Regions from separate parts of the Ahrensia sp. 13_GOM-1096m genome, predicted to be linked through region 1. Evidence: riboswitches for the same ligand, from Rfam matches in the RefSeq annotation. Region 1 holds a riboswitch; the other holds the start of a gene.
The links. Region 1 has a riboswitch for S-adenosylmethionine ahead of metA (homoserine O-succinyltransferase). Riboswitches for the same ligand answer to the same signal wherever they lie in the genome.
Positions count from the first base shown of each region.

Region 2: another riboswitch for S-adenosylmethionine. It lies ahead of N530_RS0101910 (O-succinylhomoserine sulfhydrylase); the one in region 1 lies ahead of metA (homoserine O-succinyltransferase).

Region 1 is NZ_JIAX01000013.1:217,282-220,692, forward strand. Features, by position in the region: gene N530_RS0112030 (Mrp/NBP35 family ATP-binding protein) at 1-725, opposite strand, end outside; gene N530_RS0112035 (GNAT family N-acetyltransferase) at 792-1,238, opposite strand; gene metA (homoserine O-succinyltransferase) at 1,235-2,161, opposite strand; SAM riboswitch at 2,206-2,283, opposite strand; gene N530_RS19065 (hypothetical protein) at 2,426-2,599, shown strand; gene N530_RS0112050 (3-hydroxybutyryl-CoA dehydrogenase) at 2,625-3,411, opposite strand, start outside.
Region 2 is NZ_JIAX01000006.1:322,629-326,039, forward strand. Features, by position in the region: gene N530_RS0101905 (CDP-alcohol phosphatidyltransferase family protein) at 1-180, shown strand, start outside; gene N530_RS0101910 (O-succinylhomoserine sulfhydrylase) at 177-1,367, opposite strand; SAM riboswitch at 1,424-1,501, opposite strand; gene N530_RS0101915 (2'-deoxycytidine 5'-triphosphate deaminase) at 1,582-2,673, shown strand; gene N530_RS0101920 (ion transporter) at 2,670-3,411, opposite strand, start outside.

The DNA.
Region 1 (3,411 bases):
GCGTCACCTGTGCCAGGCGGCATGTCCACAACAAGCACGTCGAGATCGGTCCATGCAACTTCGCGCAGCATTTGTGTGAGCGCTGACATCACCATCGGGCCACGCCAAATCATCGGTGTATCTTCTTCGACCAAAAAGCCAATCGACATGACTTGTAGGCCAAATTTTTCAATAGGCTTTAATATGCGCCCATCGATTGTTTCTGGTTTGTGCGTAATGCCAAGCAAACGCGGAAGGGACGGGCCGTAAATATCAGCATCCAAAACGCCGACTTTCAGCCCGAGAGATTGAAGACCAAGGGCAATATTGATTGCGGTGGTCGATTTACCCACGCCGCCTTTGCCGGAGGCAACGGCAATGATTTGCTTGACGCCTTCAACGCCCGCTTTGGGGGAGTTTTGTGGGCCAGCTTGCGGTTTTGGCTGTGGTGCGGTCGTTGGAGCTGGCTTGGGCGCAGGATTTGGTGATCCGGCTTTCTTTTCCGCTGTCAGCGCAACCATTGCGCCAGTAGCTCCAGGCAGCGCTTTTACTGCCTCTTCGGCGGCAAGGCGAACAGCTTCAAACTTTTGCGCCTCTGCTGCATCGCATGAGATGGAAAAAAACACTTTTCCATCAGCGATAAAAATGTCCGAAAGGTTCGTTGATCCGCCCAGTGCTGTACCATCGGGAAGCTTAATCTTTGCCAATGCGCTTTGCACATCGTCTTTGGTCGGTGCGTTCGTCATATTTTCCTCGCCGTTTCAACGTCACATAGTGATTATGACGTTGCGCGCCAAGGGTAAAGCCCTGTATCAGCGTTGATACTTGACGAATGGCGTCAACTTAGCAATTCGGTCGTAAAGTTTACGGGCTTCAGTGTTGAAATCTTGTGTGTTCCAATAAACTGATACAGCGCCATCTTTATCGGCTTGCTCATAAACAGCCTCAATGAGTTTGCGGCCGATGCCTGTGCCGCGCCGATTTTCATCTGCATATAGATCTTGCAAGTAACAGGTGTTGGCAACATGCCAATTGTGCCGATGATACAGGAAATGAACGAGGCCAACCATCTGGCTGTCCTGTAAGGCGACAAAACAATTGGGTTCAAATTCACCTTGCTCAAAGAAACGGCCGAATGTTGATTGATAGACTTCCGGCTGAACGCTTGATTTATAGAACTCAAGATATTTGGTCCACATGGCTTTCCAAGCGTCAAAGTCTGCGCTTTGTATGCTGCGGATTGTAATTTCGCTGCTCATGTTCGATCTTTCCCAATATCATTGAGGTCAAATTGAGTTGTCTGATAAACTTGGTTTATCCAGTTGCCAAACAATAAGAAGGCATGACTGCGCCAGCGGTTTTGCGGCGTGCTCTTAGGGTCATCGTTTGGAAAGTAATTGGCGGGCAAATCAACGGGTGTTCCATTTTCCTGATCGCGGAAATACTCATCGGACAAGGACGTTGAATCATATTCGATATGATTGAAAATATAGAGCCGGTTTGCAAATTGCTCATGTAGGAGACACAGCCCAGTATCCGGCGATTCCATGAGTATTTCGAGACCGCTATCTGCTGGCACATCGCCGCGCCTAACTTCTGTCCAGCGTGACACTGAAATTGAAAAATCATCGGAAAAACCAGACAGGTAAGGCGAAGCTGGATTTAGGTTTTTGTGGCGATATACACCGAACGCCTTTTTATCGAGCGTATGTTTTGGAATATCATGGAAATGGTTGATAGCAGCCATTGCGCCCCAGCAAATGAAAAAGCTGGAATGCACATGGGTGGTCGTCCAATCCAGAATTTGCTGCAATTCAGACCAATAACTAACATCCTCGAAGGGGAGCTTTTCAATCGGTGCACCGGTGATGATGAAGCCGTCGAATTTACGGTCCTTGATCTCTTCCCAAGTGTTGTAAAATGATAGCAGGTGGTCCTCAGAGGTGTTTTTGGCCACATGGTTGCCGATGCGCACCAATGTTAAATCCACTTGCAACGGGCTTGAGCCAATCAAACGTGCAATCTGTGTCTCTGTTTTAATTTTGTTCGGCATCAGGTTGAGGAGCGCGATTTGAAGCGGACGAATATCCTGGCGCGATGCCGTTGTCTCATCCATCACCATGACGCCTTCTTTAACCAGAACTTCTTTGGCTGGAAGGGCATTTGGAATACGAATTGGCATGGTGTTCTCGCTGACTAAAACCGATTTGATAAACGCTTAAAACCGGCTTCTCAGCAACGGCCCTTTAGCGAATTATTTTACGTGGCTGCAAGCCGACCGGCCAAATCACCACGAATTCTATTTAATCTGCAAAATTCATCCAGTCAAATCAATCGCCGCAGGCCTATACGATAGAATAATGCTGCAGCGCACAATTTTTCATTGAAAGAACACAATCTTTGGGTATTTTGATTCTGGGAGGTGTTTGCATGCAAAGGAAAAACCATGGCAAGCCCACTTACAGTCGACTCACTGGACATGATACATTCTTCGTTTGAACAACGGTCAGCTGGTCAGCTACCATTGCGCAAACGCATAGCCCAGCAAATCAGGACGCTGGGACCTAATATGCCTGTTCGCGGCGATGTATCGCCGCGCTCAATCTCTCCGCTTTATTGATTTATCAGATGATACCGGTTCTGACCTAGCGTGTTGGAACCGGTGTTTCACCGCGATAATCGTAAAATCCGCGATTGGTTTTACGGCCTAACCAGCCAGCTTCGACATATTTCACGAGAAGCGGGCATGGGCGGTATTTAGAATCTGAAAGCCCTTCATACAGCACCTGCATGATTGACAGGCATGTATCGAGGCCAATGAAGTCGGCAAGTTCTAATGGTCCCATCGGATGGTTCGCACCGAGCTTCAGGCCTGTATCAATCGACTCAACTGTGCCGACACCTTCATAAAGCGTATAAATCGCTTCGTTGATCATTGGCATCAAAATACGATTGACGATGAAGCCTGGAAAATCTTCGGATGTTGTTACCGTTTTGCCAAGGTCCAAGGCGTATGCGTTGGCGGCTTTAAATGTTGTTTCAGCAGTCGCAATACCGCGAATAAGCTCCACCAGCTTCATGCGCGGCACTGGGTTCATGAAATGTATGCCCATGAACTGCTCTGGCCTGTCTGTCGAAGAAGCAAGACGGGTAATCGAGATGGATGATGTGTTCGAAGCCAGCAATGCCTCAGGCTTTAGCAGCGGGCAAAGCTCTTTAAAAATAGACTTTTTAACACTTTCGACTTCACTTGCTGCTTCAATAACCAGATCGCAATCGCCTAGCGCCGATAGGTCACCGGCCGCAGTCATATTCGCGAGGATTGCTTGACGGCTTGCGGCATCCATTTTGTCGTTTGCAACCAGCTTGGCCGTTGCTGCATCAATCTTTTCGATTGCCGCTTTTGCATTGTCCAAGGAAATGTCGCTGAGC
Region 2 (3,411 bases), on a different contig from region 1:
CGCGGCAAGAAATCATTTTTCTTCACCACAGGCTTGGCAGAGGCAACTGAAACATTTGCCGTTTTTTCAGCTTTTTGCCTGCTGCCTACCTATTTTTCGCAGATCGCTTATGTGTTTGCAGCCGTGGTTTTATACACGGCCGCAGTGCGTATTGGGCAGGCAAAAAATCTATTGAACTAAACAGCCTTCGATAGAGCCTGTTCAAGATCCCCGATCAAATCGGCTGTATCTTCAAGGCCAATTGAAAAGCGTACTGTGCCATCAGTGATGCCAAGTTCTGCGCGATCTTCTTCAGACAGATTTTTATGCGTTGTCGTTGCTGGATGTGTAATCAAGCTTTTTGAATCACCCAGATTGTTCGAAAGCTTAATGATCTCAAGAGCGTTTTCCATCGCAAATGCAGACTTCTTGCCGCCTTCCATCTCAAAGCAAATGAGCGTTGAGCCGCCAGTCATTTGCTTTGGAATAATGTTAGCTTGCGGGTGGTCGGCGCGGCCAGGATAAACGACTTTTTTAATGCCTTTATGCTCAGCTAGAAAATCCGCAATAACGCCTGCGCTACGTGTTTGTTCACGAACGCGAAGCGGCAGGGTTTCCAAACCTTTCAGCATGACCCACGCGTTAAATGGGCTCATTGAAGGGCCCGTGTGTCGATAAAAGTCAAAAAGTTTCTCATCGACCCATTCTTGATCCGCTAAAATGACACCGCCAAGACAGCGCCCTTGGCCGTCAATGTGCTTGGTTGTCGAGTACACAACGATATCGACACCAAGTTCCATTGGTTTTTGAAAGATCGGTGTTGCGAAAACATTGTCCAGCACAACCTTGGCGCCGCATGAGTGCGCGACCGAAACCACATGCGCGATATCAATCACTTCCAATGTCGGGTTTGTCGGGCTTTCAAAGAAGAATACCTTCGTATTGGGCCGAACAGCTTGTTCCCATGCTGCTGGATCTGTGCCGTCAATTAATGTTGTTTCAACGCCATAAGTCGGTAGTAGTTTTTCAATAATCCAGCGACATGAACCAAAGAGTGCCCGCGCAGCAACCACATGATCGCCTGCCTGTACTTGGCACAATATTGCAGCCGAAACAGCCGCCATACCTGATGCGGTGGCTTTTGCAGCTTCAGCACCTTCAAGGGCACACATGCGCTCTTCAAACATCGTAACGGTAGGATTGGCGTAGCGCGAATAGACGTAGCCATCATCTTCGCCTTTAAAGCGGGCTTCTGCAGCCTCAGCGCTGTCATAGACAAAACCTTGCGTTAGAAACATCGCTTCAGATGTTTCTCCGTATTGGGAACGGAGAATGCCGCTATGGACCATCTGTGTTGCAGGGCCCCATTTTTTCTGATTATTTGTCATCATGTACTCCAGACTATCCGGCAATAAAAAACCGGACCATGTCGCCATGAACCGGTTGCCTAAACAGCTCGGCCCTTTAGCAAGTTATTTTACGTGGCTGCAAGCCGACCGGCCAAATCACCACAATGAATAACTTGTCCATAAGCCCTCAACGATCTTGCGTCAACACATCGGGAAATTCTATCAAAAATGAACAAGAGGTAGTTTTATGAATATACGGCAGAGCGGCATTTTACCCGATCAGGATATTAAAGCCTTATTTGACAGTGGCGCGCTGAAAAGTGCACGCCCGTTGGATGCGGACCAAATTCAGCCGGCCAGTCTGGATTTGCGGCTGGGTGAGAAAGCCTTTCGAGTACGCGCGAGTTTCATGCCAGGTGCCAATCACCCAGTGCGTGATAAGCTTGAAACTTATAAGTTGCACGAGATTGATCTGCGCGAAGGTGCGGTGCTGGAAACTGGCTGTGTCTATATTGTCCCGCTTTTAGAAACATTGGCGCTCTCAAGTGATGTTGCCGCATCTGCTAATCCCAAAAGTTCGACAGGACGGCTCGATATTTTCACCCGTGTCATGACGGACAACGGCGTTGAATTCGACAAGATTATCCACGGCTATCATGGCGAACTATTTCTAGAGGTCTCGCCGCGCACATTTCCGATTGTTGTGCGCACGGGCTCGCGGCTCTCGCAAATCCGTTTCCGCACAGGCCATGCATTGCTCGATGGTGCCGCGTTAAACATTTTGCATCAGAACGATGTTCTCGTGGCTGACGATACGCCGAATATTACCGACAATGGTATCGCATTGTCGGTGGACCTTGAGGGTAATGAGGACGGGCTTGTTGGCTATCGCGGGAAGCGCCATACGGCGGTTATCGATGTCGATAAGCGTGATGCACATGACGTTCTGGATTTTTGGGAACCCGTATATGTTCGTGAACGCACAGAGCTAATCCTTGATCCTGACGAATTTTATATTCTCGTATCGCGTGAAGCTGTCCATGTGCCGCCGAATTACGCAGCGGAGATGACACCTTTCGATCCCTTGGTCGGTGAGTTTCGTGTTCACTATGCTGGTTTCTTTGACCCGGGGTTCGGGCACTCTGCCGCTGGCGGTACGGGCAGCCGCGCCGTTTTAGAAGTGCGCAGCCACGAAGTTCCATTTGTGCTTGAGCACGGCCAGATCATCGGGCGGTTGGTTTATGAGCATATGCTGAAAACACCGTCGGCACTTTATGGCACTGATCTTAAATCAAACTATCAGGCGCAAGGTTTGAAACTATCCAAGCATTTTAGAAGTAGCTAATCGGGTTGCTTTTTCAATTCTCTGATTTCTGCGCGTAAAGCCCTTAGCTCATTTATGATGACGACGTTTTCATCATGCAGTTCCTGACGCGATCCTGCAGCATCTTCATCATGCTCTTTTTGCATTGCTGAAACGACAACACCAATAAACAGGTTCAGAACGGTAAAGGTCGTACAGGCGATGAAAGGAATGAAAAATGTCCACGCCCAAGGAAAAGCTTCCATAACAGGGCGCACGATGCCCATAGACCAGCTTTCCAGCGTCATGATTTGGAATAATGTGTAGGCCGATGCGCCAAGTGAACCAAACCATTCCGGAAATGCATTTCCAAATAGTTTTGTCGCCATCACTGAAAACACATAAAACACCAGCGCTAGTAGCAATATGATTGAGCCCATGCCCGGTAGGGCATTGAGGAGCCCGCCTATTACGCGGCGAAGCGAAGGAACGACGGACACAAGACGAAGGACGCGCAATATGCGCAGTGCACGGAGAACCGAAAAAGCTCCCGCTGAAGGCACAAGCGCAATGCCCACAATGATGAAGTCGAATATTCGCCAAGGGCTTTTGAAAAAATCCTGTCGGTAAACAATGAACTTCGCAATCAGTTCGACGACGAACACGCCGAGTATGATTTTGTCGAGCCATATTAAAAGCGGTCCAAAGGCATTCATCGCAGCTTGCGATGTTTCCAAGCCGAGCGTGATCGCATTCACGATAATGAGCGCTACAATCGCG